Regions from separate parts of the Paenibacillus sp. MT124 genome, predicted to be linked through region 2. Evidence: riboswitches for the same ligand, from Rfam matches in the RefSeq annotation. Region 2 holds a riboswitch; the other holds the start of a gene.
What was found. A riboswitch is a leader RNA that binds a small molecule or an ion and turns the genes downstream of it on or off. The one in region 2 is predicted to bind glycine.
Positions count from the first base shown of each region.

Region 1: linked by a shared signal. The riboswitch ahead of gcvT (glycine cleavage system aminomethyltransferase GcvT) and the one ahead of sdaAB (L-serine ammonia-lyase, iron-sulfur-dependent subunit beta) in region 2 are both predicted to bind glycine.

Region 1 covers NZ_CM179500.1:4,993,970-5,001,810, forward strand. The annotation lists gene AC3RCI_RS22565 (mannitol-1-phosphate 5-dehydrogenase) at 1-379, opposite strand, end outside; gene AC3RCI_RS22570 (PTS mannitol transporter subunit IIA) at 376-810, opposite strand; gene AC3RCI_RS22575 (BglG family transcription antiterminator) at 816-2,912, opposite strand; gene AC3RCI_RS22580 (PTS mannitol transporter subunit IIBC) at 2,952-4,412, opposite strand; gene gcvH (glycine cleavage system protein GcvH) at 4,842-5,234, opposite strand; glycine riboswitch at 5,574-5,697, shown strand; glycine riboswitch at 5,701-5,802, shown strand; gene gcvT (glycine cleavage system aminomethyltransferase GcvT) at 5,985-7,121, shown strand; gene gcvPA (aminomethyl-transferring glycine dehydrogenase subunit GcvPA) at 7,118-7,841, shown strand, end outside.
Region 2 covers NZ_CM179500.1:476,820-484,660, forward strand. The annotation lists gene AC3RCI_RS02350 (MFS transporter) at 1-320, shown strand, start outside; glycine riboswitch at 514-639, shown strand; glycine riboswitch at 644-745, shown strand; gene sdaAB (L-serine ammonia-lyase, iron-sulfur-dependent subunit beta) at 852-1,541, shown strand; gene sdaAA (L-serine ammonia-lyase, iron-sulfur-dependent, subunit alpha) at 1,531-2,478, shown strand; gene AC3RCI_RS02365 (alpha-glycosidase) at 2,660-4,420, opposite strand; gene AC3RCI_RS02370 (response regulator transcription factor) at 4,629-5,312, shown strand; gene AC3RCI_RS02375 (HAMP domain-containing sensor histidine kinase) at 5,309-6,823, shown strand; gene AC3RCI_RS02380 (ABC transporter ATP-binding protein) at 6,923-7,837, shown strand; gene AC3RCI_RS02385 (ABC transporter permease) at 7,834-7,841, shown strand, end outside.

The DNA.
Region 1 (7,841 bases), 2.0 Mb from region 2:
CAATGGCATTCTCACATGCAATGATGTGAAGGGGTTTCTGCACCGAACCTGAATTTAATCTTGCCTCAAGCCCCTTGGCAATGCCTGGTGCAATATGTTTCAGGATGCCCACTCCGACTGCGGTCGTAACGAGATCTGCCTCTGCAACGTTCCGGGCAACCGTCTCCAGCTGCGTTCCATCAATGGCACCTACCCCTTTGACCGTTTCCATATCTTTTGTTTCATTTGCCAATTCGACCGTATACTGTCCACGCTCCTGTAATGCCTTAACCAACTCTTGGTTCACATCCGAGAAGATGACATTATATCCTGCCCGTGACAGGATTAATCCGATGAACCCGCGTCCGATATTACCTGCTCCAAAATGAAGGGCTCTCATAGTTCCATTTCACTTTCGAGAATGGTAATGATTTCTTCCGCCGTTTTGGCATAACGAAGTGCTTCCATGTTCTCATCTTCCGCACAGATGACCGCAATGCTGGTCAGAATCTCCATGTGCTCACCGCCCTGAGCGGCGATACCGATCACCATGTAGGCTTTTTCATCCCCAAAATCTACACCTTGCGGGAACTGAATCACCGAAATGCCTGTGGACAGAATGAACGATTTGGATTCTTTCGTTCCGTGTGGAATGGCAAGTCCATTGCCTACATAAGTCGATACGATCTCCTCACGCTCAAGCATCTTGTCGATATAATCGGCAGTAATATGTCCTGCGTCTTTCAGAATCTGTCCAGCCATGCGAATAGCCTCATATTTATCCTGTGCCGTTGCGTTCATAACCACTTTGTCTGTTGTAAGTATGCTCATGTTTATTAACCTCCAATTTCGGTTTTACTTCGATAAAATCCAACCAATTCACGGGACAAATAATGAATAAGATCATCCCGGATTCCCTTTTCCAGCAGTGTAATCATCTCATCCTGCAGTAACAATGCACTGATCTCGCTTAGCACCTCCAGGCTCTCCCGGGATAACTCCCTCGGTCCAACCATCAGAAGGATATGGCTGACGCCAACCGGGTCCTCCGTCGTTACTAGCAGCGGCTCTGATAATTGAAACAGACTGATGGACGGCCTATAAATCCCATCACTGCGGGTATGAAACAGCGCGAGTGATGTATCCGGAATTTTCTGGCTGCCCACCTTTTCCCGAGCTTCAAGCAGCCTGGCGATTTCTTCCGGGTCCTTCAGCACCCCGGCTTCCTGCAGCACCTTGCACATGGCAAAAGCCGTTTCATAAAAGCCCATCTTGCGGTTATCCAGTGGAAACACCTGAAACTTGCCCGTGATCCTAACGATTTCAATGAGTGTGGCATCAAGCCCCGCCGGATCAGCATGGCGGTCAGGTGCCTTTGCACTTGCTTTACTCTCTCCATACTTAACTTGTACCCGCTGCAGCGTAGTATTTTGAATGTACAGACGCAAACGTTCACTTTCTTCTGCCGTTAACAACGGACTCACCTTGTAATACTGATGCGGTTCCATCGGCAGATCAACTGTCGATAAAATGAGATCATAGTCCTCTTCGGGGATCCGTGCAGCCTCATACCATGATGCACTGTCCACAATCCGAATCTCCGGAATTTCCTTGGACAACCGGCTGGAAAGCATACGGGATGAGCCAATTCCGCTTGTGCACACGATAATGGCCCGAATCTCGCGCTTCAGCACACGCAATCGCTCGATGGAAGCGCCAAAATGCATGACCAGGAATCCAATTTCCTCATCCGGCACGTCCGTATCCGGCCATGCGTCATGCACCGCGTTCTTCACATCCCCGAACAACGAATCGTAATCCTTGCGAATCTGCTGAAGCAGTGGGTTACGTATGCTTTGCCTGCCTCCAATCCGCTCCATCACCGGCTGCATATGGGCAATCAGCCCTTCTCGCAGAAGACGATCCTCCTGGAATGCATAGCCCGTTCTCCCCTGCATCTGATCCATCAGGGAACGAACCATGTCCAGCAATACCAGATCGTCAACAGGCAGTAAGCGTGTGGAGTGAATAAGCTGCTCGGTTTCAATTAATAATTTGTGCAGATAGCTCTGTTCTTCCTTGGCAAATGAGATGCCAAGCTGATCGGAAAGCACGCTGCATAATCTCGCAGCCATGTATTCAGGCACGCTCTGGTCTCCCGTAGAAGGGTAAACCGCTTTTTTATCCGAAGAAGGAATGCGACCGACGGTAAACCCCTTGCGAATGCGCACCAGCGCAACGGACAGCTGAATAAGCAATTTGGTATACTGTCGCTCCGGAATATTTTCGAGCCAGTCAATATCCGGCTGCCACAACGCATTCTCGACCGTCAGTACATCACGATGGCCAATCATGCCCAGCAGCTTCTGGTTCACCTTGGAAATCCCCTGGTCAGGTTGCCTTCCGAACAGATCAGATTCATCCAGATATTCAAGCGCAAGTCCTGCGATTGCTGCGCGGTAGGCCGTTTCACTGCCATTGATCTTCACTCCGTATCCTCGCCTGCGAACCAGCTTCAGGCCCGCTTGACGAATCCGGGGTTCCAGTTCATCCAGATCATTGCTAACGGTCGAGACCGTTACTCTCAGATCCGATGCAAGCGCCAGCAGTTTTACAGGCTCCGCCTCATCCAGCAAAATGCAAAGCATGAAGAGTTTACGCTCTTCGGGCGTAAACTCCACATATTCGTTCAGCTCCAGCTGCTCACGCAGTGAAGCCAAATCATCGGAACCAGGGTCTATGCGGACCCCGGTTCCTGATTTTTTTTCCAATTTCATGCCAAAGGGTTCAAGCCACTTCTCAATCATCTGAAGCTCCCTATGGACGGTTCGTGTACTGACTTTGACCGCAATTGCAATGTCGCCGGCGGTTACTTCCTGTGGATGTTCCAACAGGAACTCCACAATTTCACGCTGTCTTTTCGTAATACTCATATCTCAAGCCTCCGGCTCAGGGAAAACGATCGCAACCTGTTATTTCAGGCGTTCAACGAGTGCATCGTATTCCGGGCTTTTTAGGAAGTTATCGATGGATATATGTTCTGCGTTCGGTGCCACGCTGCGTGCACGGTCCGTCAATGTCTTCTGCGTAATAACAACGTCAGCGTCCTGCGGAATATCACTGATTGCCGTGTTGGTTACCGCAACGTCAATCCCTTCAGCTTTCATCTTCTTGCGGAGAATGGAAGCCCCCATGGCACTTGAACCCATACCTGCATCACAGGAGAAGACGATTTTCTTCACATCGGTTTTTGCTTTTACAGTTGAAGAAGCCAAATCCGCAGCTCTGTCTGCTTCACGATTATCTGCTGTAATAGCAGCATTCGCTGTATTGCCTTGACTCTTCATGTCTTTCATGCGATTCGCTGCAGACTCCAGATCTTCTTCTTTTTGCTTACCTGTTTTCAGCAGCAGTGCTGCAACCAGGAAGGATACGATAGCAGCCACAGCCACCCCGGCGAGCATCGGCAGATATCCACCTTTTGGCGTTAACAGGGAATATGCAATGATACTACCCGGTGAAGGTGCTGAGACCAGTCCTGCTCCGGTGAGCATGAAGGTTGCTGTACCTGCCACGCCGCCTGCGATTGCCGCAAGAATCAGAATCGGTTTCATCAGAATGTAAGGGAAATAAATTTCATGAATTCCCCCGAAGAAGTGGATGATAACCGCACCCGGTGCGGAAGATCTTGCTGTTCCACGACCGAAGAAGCAGTAAGCCAGCAGGATACCAAGTCCGGGACCCGGGTTCGATTCAAGCATGTATAATACGGATTGACCCAATTCTCTCGCTTGATCTGTTGCAATCGGTGTTAGAATGCCGTGGTTGATTGCATTGTTCAGGAACAATACCTTCCCTGGTTCAATGATCAGGTTGACGAGTGGGAGCAATCCCAGATTCATCAGCCCCTGTACACCAGCCGATAATACGGTGCTAATTCCTTCTACAGCAGGTCCGATACCCAGCAGTGCAATGATCGCCAGGATACCACCGATAATACCGGCAGAGAAGTTATTAACCAACATCTCGAACCCTGCTTTGATCTTGCCTTCAACGGCTTTATCGAACTTTTTGATGATCCATGCAGCCAGTGGTCCGGCAATCATGGCACCCAGGAACATCGGAATGTCACTGCCGACGATAACCCCTATAGTCATGATGGCACCAATGACACCACCACGCTGGCCATGCACCATCGTACCTCCAGTGTAACCGATAAGCAGTGGCAGCAAATATTTGATCATCGGATCTACTAACGTTGCAATCGTTTCGTTAGGGAACCAGCCTGTTTTGATAAACATGGCCGTAATTAATCCCCATGCAATAAATGCACCCATATTCGGCATAACCATGCCGCTCAGGAATCGGCCAAAACGCTGAACGCCTACCCGGAGACCGCCTTTGGAATTGGACGTTTGGTCCAAGTTACTCATTGTATTATCCTCCTCGGATCAAGTAGTTATCATTTATGAAAAGGGTATCATTTCTCCCCTGCTGTTATCCTAAGCCAGATTGGTCTCCGGTTCAACGAAATGAAAGCGTACTTTCGTCATGATCATTGATGACAACATTGTGTTTATGTAATCGTTTTTATGATGATGAGAGGGCTCTAACCATTGATATACTTGGTTTTTTTCGTGTGTGACTTATATCATTTACGCTGTTGATTCCAATAATATAGCTTGTGCGATTCAGCCTTATTCCATCCTGTTTAAGTGCCTCAAATGGCAACAAGCCACTCCTGGAGGACACGAAAAAGCCTGCATGAGCACCAAGGCTCACACAGGCTCTGAAGACGTGCACGACCGTCCAATGTATGAAAAAATCATGGATTAATAAAGGTTATTTAGTGCAAATACATTCTACTCCTCGATGTGCTTACGATATGCATCAGCATTCATCAGTTTAGACAACGCTGCTGTCAAATCACCTTCAACACGAATCTCAATCATCCAGCCTTCTTCGTAAGGCGAACTGTTGACGAGTTCAGGTGCATCCTGCAGTGCTTCATTCACAGCAATAATCGAACCACTTACCGGAGAAAACAAATCCGAAACCGTCTTCACGGATTCAATCGTACCAATGCTGTCTTCCGCTTTTACATCCGATTCAAGGTCAGGCAATTCCACAAACACAATGTCACCCAGCTGATGCTGCGCGAACTCGGTAATGCCGATCCGTACAGTATCCTCCCCTACGGTTTGCACCCACTCGTGCTCTTCACTGTACAGGAAATCACTTTTCAATTCGCTCATCGATATCCGCCTCGCTTTTCATTAATGAGTGCATGCGTCCTTCGGCCAACCCTTTTTCCCAGAACATAGCGTAAGATATTTTTGATTGAAATGTCAAGATACCTCACAAATTATTTGATTTTTGATGATTACGCCTGTAACGCAAACACCCTCACTCTACATATAATGGGTAATATTAGAATAGTAAGCGCACTCTTTTTATATACACGAACAATAAATTGGGATTTATAAATATTATTCGGTTTTTTATCGATTTCTGTGATATCGTTCTTGACATCGATAGTGGATTCACGTTTTAATGAGAGAGTAAATGTTAATCGTTGTGTGCATCACCCGCGGATGAATGTAAAGGGAGAGATTACCCGTGACGCCCAACTCTGGGATGCATGCGGTAACGCCGAAGGAGTAAACCACCCGACAAGCGGGAGGTGAATCTCTCAGGCAAAAGGACTTTTACGGGACGCAACTCTGGAGAGCATCTATTCGCTCGGAATGGGCGTTATGATCACCCAAGGGGAAACCTGCTGCAACCTATTGGCGGGGTAACTCTCAGGTACCAAGGACAGAGCCTAAGAATACAGCGTGCTTCTGGCATGCCGGTTCTTTGGCCTGTCCTTTTCCTTTTTCCCAAAAAAACGAAAGTCAGGATCGAGCCGGCGCTGTCATCAGCAGCCTTAACCATACTTATCCAAGAAAAGAATCATTCATGTTATACACTCGGCCCGGTAGCGGCCATAACGAGGTGATTTGATGTCCGATTTGCTTAGAACTCCACTCTATCCACTTTATCAGCAATATGAAGGTGTACGGTGCATCGATTTTGGAGGCTGGGAGCTTCCGGTGCAATTCAGCGGGATTCAGAAGGAACATGAAGCGGTGCGCGAACGGGCTGGGCTGTTCGATGTATCCCACATGGGTGAATTCACGGTGCAGGGTGAACAGGCCGAAGCATTTTTGCAGAAACTGACGACCAACGACGTGACCGCACTGGTTCCTGGCCAGGCACAATACACGTTAATGTGTTACCCGGACGGTGGCGTAGTGGACGATCTGCTCGTATACAAGCTGGAAGATCAGCATTATATGCTCGTCGTGAATGCCTCTAATATTGACAAGGACTGGGCCTGGCTGCAAGAGCACATGGTTCCTGGGGTGAGCATGACGAACGACTCCGCAGAAACAGCTCTACTGGCTCTACAGGGCCCGCTTGCTGCAGACATCATCGGAAAAGTTACAGATACTGACGTATCCATAATCGAGCCTTTTCGTTTTGTACAGCATGCTGAGGTCTGTGGTGTAAAACTGCTGCTGTCCCGCACCGGTTATACCGGAGAAGACGGCTTCGAACTATACGTACAGGCAGATCAGGCCGCTGCGGTCTGGAACGGATTGATGGAGGCGGGCGCTGATTACGGTCTGGTTCCGGCTGGACTTGGTGCACGGGATACACTTCGATTCGAAGCGAAGCTGCCCCTCTATGGACAGGAATTATCGCCGACCATTTCACCGCTGGAAGCAGGCGTTGGCATGTTTGTGAAGCTGAATGCCGGACCTTTTATCGGGCACGAAGCACTATTGCAGCAAAAAAATGATGGACCTGCCCGCAAACTGGTCGGCATTGAAGTACTGGAACGCGGGATTCCACGTCCCCACTATCCCATCTACGCGGAAGGCGTGCAGATCGGGGAAGTAACAACCGGTACACAGTCCCCTACGCTGAAGCGCAATCTGGGGCTCGCCCTAATTAACAGCCAATATGCTGCACTCGGCACCCCGCTCGAGATTGAGATTCGTGGCAAAAAGCTGAAAGCCGAAGTTGTGAAGACCCCTTTTCATAAACGGACACGTACGTCAAAGACACCTACCCAAGGAGCTGATCAAGCATGAGCAAGCACCGCTATATTCCCATGACTGAACAGGATCAGAGCGCCATGCTCGCAACCATCGGTGTGGACACGATTGAAGATCTGTTCCAGGACATCCCGCAGGAGATTCGTTATCAAGGCAAGCTGCCTGTCTCCTCCAAACTGGATGAATACGCACTGACACGCCACATGTCGAAGCAGGCTGGCGCCAATGCCAATTTTGAGACACATGCCAGTTTCCTGGGCGCAGGCATATATGATCATCATATCCCTTCCGTGATTAATCACGTCATTTCCCGTTCCGAGTTCTATACCGCCTATACGCCATATCAGCCCGAAATCAGTCAGGGCGAGCTCCAGGCGATCTTCGAATTCCAATCGTATATCTGTGAACTGACTGGCATGGCTGTAGCCAATGCGAGCATGTATGATGGCGCGACCGCATTTGCAGAAGCAGGGAATCTGGCCGCAGCGGCAACTCGCCGCAAACAGCTAATCGTTTCCCGTACCGTTCATCCTGAAGCCCGTCAAGTGTTGAAGGCTTACGCCCATGGTCTGAATTTGGAGATTGTCGAGATTGGTTATCAGAACGGGGTGACCGATTGGGATGCCCTTCAAGCCGCCGTATCGGATGATACCGCAGCTGTCATGATCCAGAGTCCGAACTTCTTCGGTGCCGTGGAAAATGTAAAACAGGCTGCAGACCTTGCGCATGCGCACAAGGGTCTGCTCGTGGTCAGCG
Region 2 (7,841 bases):
CCGCATTCGCCTTTATTCTGCTTGGGTTGTGTTCGGCGCCGGCAAACACGGGACTGGTCACCTTTTATCAGAATAATATACCGGTAGACTTGATGGGGCGAATGAGCAGCGTACTTGGACTCATGCTGAGTGCATTGCAGGTCATTTCGATTTTGGTCATGGGTGTAGTTGCCGAAGTGGTCTCTCTTCGAACGGTATATACGGTCGTTTCGGCAGTTCTGATGCTGGGTGCCCTTCTGTTATGGCTTACGAGCTGGCTTCCTTCAAGACAGTCATATTATAAGGATCACAGCTCTTCCTCAAAATCACTACATAGCTAGTCTATATCCTATTGGAAACTGAACGATTCCGTGGAAAGCTGCATATAATATTAGAGGAATTTTGCCAAGATGATAATGATGCGTTACTTTTGTTGACATTACGTGTGTTGCATATTAATCTGTTATATGAATGATCAATCTCACAAGGACAACGTTTGATATGTGTTCAAGCGAATATATACGATACAGCGGATGAAAACGAGCGGGAGAGACCTGGGCAGGCCACTGGTTTCAGTAGGCTGCCAGGCACCGAAGGAGCAAGCCGCTGCGCACCCGGCGCAGGTGGTTAATCTCTCAGGTAAATGTACCATCGTTGGACGCAGCTCTGGAGAGTGCGCGAATGCGCCACCCAAGGGGTATATGATGAGAAGGGTACCCCATGGGGCGGCCTCTGATCATGAAACTCTCAGGTAACGAGGACAGAGAGAGGGCCTAAGGCCTTCTACTGTCCTTTTTTGATGTCATCATTCAGTAATGAAGGAACATTATGGTGCATGTCTGGATGGATATGACGATATGGAGGGGTACAGGATGCGATTTAAAGATGTTTTTTCAATTATCGGTCCGTCGATGACGGGCCCTTCAAGTTCACATACAGCCGGGGCAGCGAGACTGGGGAGAATTGCAAGGCAGTGGCTGGGGTGTACCCCTGAACGTGCCAGGCTGACACTGTACGGCTCATTTGCCGATACGTATCAAGGTCACGGTACGGATCTGGCATTGATTGGTGGTTTGCTTGGCTATGTCACGGATGATCCGCGGATACCGGACGCCGAGGCGTATGCCGAACAAGCGGGCATGGAGGTGGAGTTCTATACAAGTGGACTGCCTGCTCCGCATCCGAATACGGTCAAAATTGAGTTGTGGCACGGTGAGCGTCAATGTTCTCTCGTTGGTGCTTCGATTGGCGGCGGCAGTGTGTCGGTGCATGCGCTTAATGATTTTCGGGTACAGATCAGCGGGGAATTCCCCACACTCGTTCTGCGTCATGCGGACAAGGCAGGGGTGCTTGCTTCCGTGACGTCTACGATCAGCTCCTCAGGGGTTAACATCGGTTATATGCAGGTGGACCGGAAAGCCCGGGATGGCGAAGCGCTAACAGCGATGGAAATGGACGGAGCACCAAGTGCCGAGATGTTGGAACGCTTGCGTTCATTGGAGCATGTGCTGGATATTCGCGTTATTGATTTGAAGAGAGGGGTTGATCCGGATGCGCTTTAAGCACTTGCATGAACTGAATACGATCTGTACGGCTGAATCCAAAACCATTGCCCGGCTAATGATCGAGGAGCAGGTTCAGGAGACCAATACGCCGGAAGCGGACGTTGTGCGGCAGATGTCGGAATATTATCAGGTGATGAAAGAGGCTGTACGGAAAGGACTGACGGAGGACACCACCTCGCGCAGTGGCTTGACTGGCGGAGACGGCAAAAAGATGGCCGAGTATATTCGCCAGGGCGAAACCTGCTCGGGGGACGCTTCCGCACTGGCAATGGCCTATGCGCTGTGTGTATCTGAAGTCAACGCATCTATGGGCCGGATTGTGGCTACGCCGACAGCGGGTTCTTGCGGGATAATCCCCGGTGTATTCATCAGCTCCCAGGAGCGATTCGGATGGAGTGATGAGCATCTGGTGAACGGCTTATTCTGTGCAGGTGCAATTGGATATGTCATCGCCAATAACTCGTTTATTTCAGGTGCAGAGGGTGGCTGTCAGGCAGAAGTCGGTTCGGCGATCGGCATGGCAGCCGGTGCAATGGTGGAGCTGCGTGGGGGGACGCCGGAGCAGGTCGTTCATGCCGTAGGTCTCGCGTTAAAAAATACACTGGGCCTCATCTGCGATCCGGTTGCAGGGCTTGTTGAAATTCCATGCATCGTCCGCAACGGACTCGGTGCGGTAACGGCACTGGCTGCAGCCGATATGGCGCTGGCCGGGGTAAGAAGTGCCATTCCATCGGACGAAGTCATTGACGTCATGCTGGAAGTGGGAAGTACGATGCCGAGCAGGCACCGCGAGACGGCGCAGGGCGGATTGGCCCAGACGCCAACGGGCCGAAAAATGATGGAGAAGCTGGCGAAACCCAAAGCGAAGCGTGCGGAACCTGAAGCTGAGTCCGAACCACAGAACACGAAGGATAATGAGACAGAGCAGGCATAGAACGAGGCTGATAGGATAGGATTTATTATACGGGAGACAAACGGAGAAAAGCGTCCGCTGGCCTTTACAGGTCATGCAGGACGCCTTTTTTTGTTTGAAGAGAAAGAGCCTCAGCCTAACTCCGGGCTTTACAGGAGAAAGCTCCTGTAATCTATAACGATAAGAAATAAATATTTACCGTTTATCCCTGAACGATATCCGTACTTAACACGGCATAACCGTATGCTGGCAGTTCAACAGCGAGAATATCGCCGTCCCTGGCCGTGCGGTGGTTACCGTCCAACAATTCGGTCCATTCGTCCGTACCCGCCTCGAATTCAATGATCGCCGTTTCCTCCGAACGATTGAACAGAACGAGAATGCGTTCATCTTCACTTTGCCGTTCAAGAATCAGCTGGCTGCCTTCAGGACGGGCTTGCAGGAATCGGACGTGACCTTCTGCACGCAGAGCGGGATGGGCATGGCGAAGGGCGATAAGCTGCTGATAAAAGGTGAACAATTCACGGTCCTGCTTCGCCTCGTCCCATTCCATGCATTTCCGGCAGCCCGGATCATGGTCACCATCCAGCCCGATCTCGTCTCCGTAATAGATGCACGGTGTGCCCAGATAGGTGAACTGGAACAATGCTGCCAGTTTCATCTTGCGCTGATCACCTTCACACAGTGTCAGTAGTCTTGGCGTATCATGGCTATCCAGCAGGTTGAACGCCACTTCGCTGGCTTGCAGTGGATAACGTGAAAGCTGCCGTCCGATGGAATTTGCGAACGTCTCGGCATTCATTTTATTTTTGACAAAGAAACTATTCACGGCATCGGTAAACGGATAATTCATGGAAGCATCGAACTGATCACCTTGCAGCCAGGCCGAGGATTCGTTCCAGATTTCTCCGAGAATATACGCCTCTGGATTCGCAGCCTTGACCACCCGGCGGAAATCGCGCCAGAACGCATCATCCACTTCGTCCGCGACATCCAGCCGCCAGCCGTCCATGCCCACTTCCTTGATCCAATACTCGGCTACCTTCAGCAGATAGTCCTTCACCTCCGGATTTTCCGTGTTCAGCTTCGGCATGTGAGGCTCAAATCCAAAGGTCTCATACGTAGGGATGCCATCCTTCACGTCCAGCGGGAATTCATGAACATGGAACCAATCCTTGTATTTGGACTTCTCCCCGTTTTCCTGTACGTCTACAAATGGGGCAAACGTCTTCCCGGAATGATTGAACACCGCATCGAGAAGCACCCGAATACCGCGTTCATGACACAGTTTGACCAATCGTTTTACGGTGTCTGCATCACCGAAATGCCGATCTACCCGGAGGTAATCCTCGGTATCATATTTATGATTGGTGGTTGCTTCGAAGATAGGGGTAAAATAAATGGCATTAATGCCTAGCTCACTGAGGTAGTCCAGATGATCCATTACACCCTGGAGGTCGCCTCCGAAGAAGTTGGATGGTGTAGGCTCGCCGCCCCATGGTTCAACATTCTCCGGATTCAGTTCCGGATTGCCGTTGGCAAATCGCTCGGGGAAGATCTGATAGAAAACCGCATCCTTGACCCACTCAGGCGGCGTAAAGACGGCACCCTGGTGGATATAGGGGAACTGAAACATCTGCCCCGGATCGTCTGGTTCGTCTTCCTGGAAACCCGTTTCAGACATCCAGATCTGCTCGTCTCCGCTTTTGAGCAAAAAGGAGTATTTCAGACGATGGTACGGAGGCTTTATTTCACCTTCATAGTAGTCGAACATGGAGTCTGAGGTGAACTTGGTTAAAGAGATCTGCTTTTTTGTATTTTCCCATGCGTATTTGTCGCCAGTCATGGCGTATACCTCGGTGAGATCATTCTTTTTGGCACGCAGGCGCAGGCGAACAGTATCCTTATCGTAGGCATATGCCCAGTTCCGTTTGGGTTGATGATAGATGGCTTCCAGCAGCATGTTAAAACTCCTCCCGTCTACTCACTTCATATGTACTTCATGGACATCAGGCATGGCATTTCTGTAGCTGAAGATTAAGGTATAATACTAATGAGAGTAACGGAGTAATCCCTTAGATGGTGCTTCGTTCGTTCCTACATACAGCTTACTCCAATATGTTCAGATATATAATTAACCCAAAGGGTGCAGAAAGGAAACGAATCTACGCATGAAAACAAAACTGCTATACATTGAGGACGATACGGAAATCGCGACATGGGTCAGAGCTGACCTGGAGGAACGCGGTTATGAGGTCATATGGCTGGGAAGCGGTGAGGGGGCTGCCGAAGCTGCCGGGGACTGCTCCCTAATTATTTTGGATGTCATGCTGCCTGGGCTGGATGGATTTACGGTAGGACAGAGGCTCAAAAAGGAACACCCTTCCGTGCCCATCGTCATGCTCTCGGCCAGAACCTCCATCGATGACAAGCTGCATGGGCTTGATTTTGCCGATGATTATGTAACCAAGCCGTTTCATCCCGATGAGCTTGCTGCACGAATTGAAGTGCAGCTGCGCAAGGCAGGGACCACCGTTTCGTCCGATGCTGCCCTGAAGCTGGATCACCTGTCCATCTATGAGAAGGACAATCGGATCGTCAATGAGGAGACGGGGGAGGAGATTATTTTATCGGGAAAACAATTTCACATCTTCGCGTACCTGCTCAGGCATATGGGCATGATCCGTACGAAAGAACAGATTTATGAGGCTGTCTGGAATGAGCCTTATCTGGATGGGGATAAGACATTAATGGTACATATTCGCCATCTGCGCGAGAAGCTTGAACGGGATCCGGCCAATCCGTCGGTTATTCAAACCGTACGCGGGGTTGGATACCGTGTGAAGAAACCATGATCAGACGGTTCAGAAAGCGAGAGAATCCGAAGGGTCAGAGCGAAGGGGAAAATACAGGGAAACGTAAGTTTCGATTTGGCCAATCACTCATGTCCCGTTATATGATTCTGATCTTGTGTGCCGTTTTATTTGTTCCCGTCGTACTTCCCATTACCTCCATCGTATATGTGGTGATTGTGAATAACATGGGCAAGAGCAGTAATACTGCTCCTTACGGTGACGTTACCCATATAAGCAATCTCTGGTCCAATGAATCGAAGAAGCTGGAACAGGCAGCACCTGCCAAGGTAGATCAACGCATACAACAGTTACATGCCCAATATCCCAAATCTTCGATGTACAGAGTGGATGAAAATGGGGAGACCGTGTTTATTCTTGGGGGTGAAGGTGTAGAAGTAGTTGAAACTCCGGCAAATGGCTCAACCCTGACTACTCTGAAATGGCCGCTGGATGATCAGAAAAAGGTAGAAACCCGCATTCCCGCAGTATGGGATGCATCCTACACGCTGGCATTCATGAAGGAGGCCGTCTACCGTGACCCGTTAACCGTCGTTTCGTTTATAGGTGGAGGCAATGAGGACAAGGGAAAAGGCTTCATGGTCATTGAAGTGCCGAGATATCTGCTCCAAAAATCCCAGAGCAACTGGCCGATGGAGCTCCTGTATCTTGGTTTGCTGATGACGATTATTTTTCTGTTCTTCATTGTGATGTCCATTCTGTTTTTTGCACGGATTCGCAAACGCCTGATCCGTCTGCAGACAGCCATGATTACGCCAGGTAAGGAAGGCATTCCGCTTCCTGTTGATATTCGCAGATCGGACGAGATAGGTCAGCTGGAAGACTCCTTCAATCAGATGGTGTATCAGTTGACCGAAAGCCGTCACAGGGAACGTGAGGAGGAACAATTCCGCAAACGTCTCATTGCAGGACTCTCCCATGATTTGCGTACGCCACTAACGGTCATTCGTGGACATATGCATGCTCTTCACAAGGAAGCGCTCAGCGATAAGGGAATTAGTTCATTGTCACGCATGGAGTCCAAGATGGATGATCTAAGTGGACTTATTGATAACATGTTATCGTACAATCTGCTGGCGAGTGGTAAGTATACACTGAAGCTGGAAGAGAAAGATGTTTTTCGGATCGTTAGAGAAACGGCCGCGGCATGGTATCCCGTATGGGAGAGAGAGCAGTTCGACATCGATATTGACCTGCCGGATGATCCGCTGATCTGGCGTGTGGATGAACAGGGCATGCGTCGTATTCTGGATAACCTGTTTCAGAATGTGGTTCGGTATGCAGGAGACGGAAAATACATTGGCATATCCACTGAACGGATTCATGACAGAGCAGCTCTGGTTATTCGGGATCAGGGTCCGGGTATGCAGCAAGAGGTGGGGGCGAAAGGTACAGGTCTCGGGCTGTCCATTGTGGATCTGCTCGTTCGCGAGATGGGCCTGCGTAAAAAGGTGGATAGCTCACCCGAAGGAGTTCGGATATTTATTTATTAACCTTAGGTCTGACCTTGCAGTATTTAAACTAAACTTAAACTTCGGACAACTGTAGTTTTAACCTTGGACGGTTACGATGATATCCGAGGTGATTAAACAGTGAGTGATAACATTATTCAAACGGCTAATTTATGGAAAACATATCGGGATCGTGCGGCGGTTCGTGAATTGGATCTGCATATTAAGAAAGGGGATATCTACGGTTTTCTGGGACCCAACGGTGCGGGTAAAACAACAACCATCCGCATGCTGCTGGGCTTGATCAAACCGACAAAAGGCGTAATTCGTGTCTTCGATAAAGACATTCGGAAGGATCGCATGGATATCCTGAGCCGTGTCGGCTCGCTCGTGGAGTATCCGTCCTACTATGGCCATCTGAATGCGGTGGAGAATCTGGAGGCATTGCGCCGGATCCTGAACGTGCCCAAATCGAGAATTGCCGAGGTCCTGTCCATTGTCGACCTGACGAGGGATGCGAAACGCTCGGTTAAAGGATATTCGCTTGGAATGAAGCAGAGGCTCGGAATAGCAAGTGCCTTGCTGGGCCAGCCCGAACTGCTGATATTGGATGAACCTACGAATGGACTGGATCCGGCCGGTATTCAGGAGATCCGGGAGTTAATTAAGCGCATGCCGCTGGAACACGGGATTACGGTATTGGTATCAAGTCACTTGCTCAGTGAAGTGGAGCAGATGGCCAGCCGGGTTGGGATTATTCGCGAAGGCAAAATGGTCCTTCAGGATACAATTGCGAATTTGCACAGCCAGACAGGCAGCTCCATCCGATTGACCGTCTCCGAGCCGGAGGAAGCGATGAAGCTGGCGAGAGAACAAGGACAATTTGGTCAGCGTCAAGGGTCTGAGCTGACATTTCCATACATGGACAACAGTGCGATTGCGCTGCTGGTACGCAGGCTGGTTGAGCAAGATCACGCTATTTACAGGGTGGAGGAGCACCGACAGTCTCTCGAAGACCTCTTCATGCGGGTCATTGGTGAGGGGGCTATGGTATGACGGG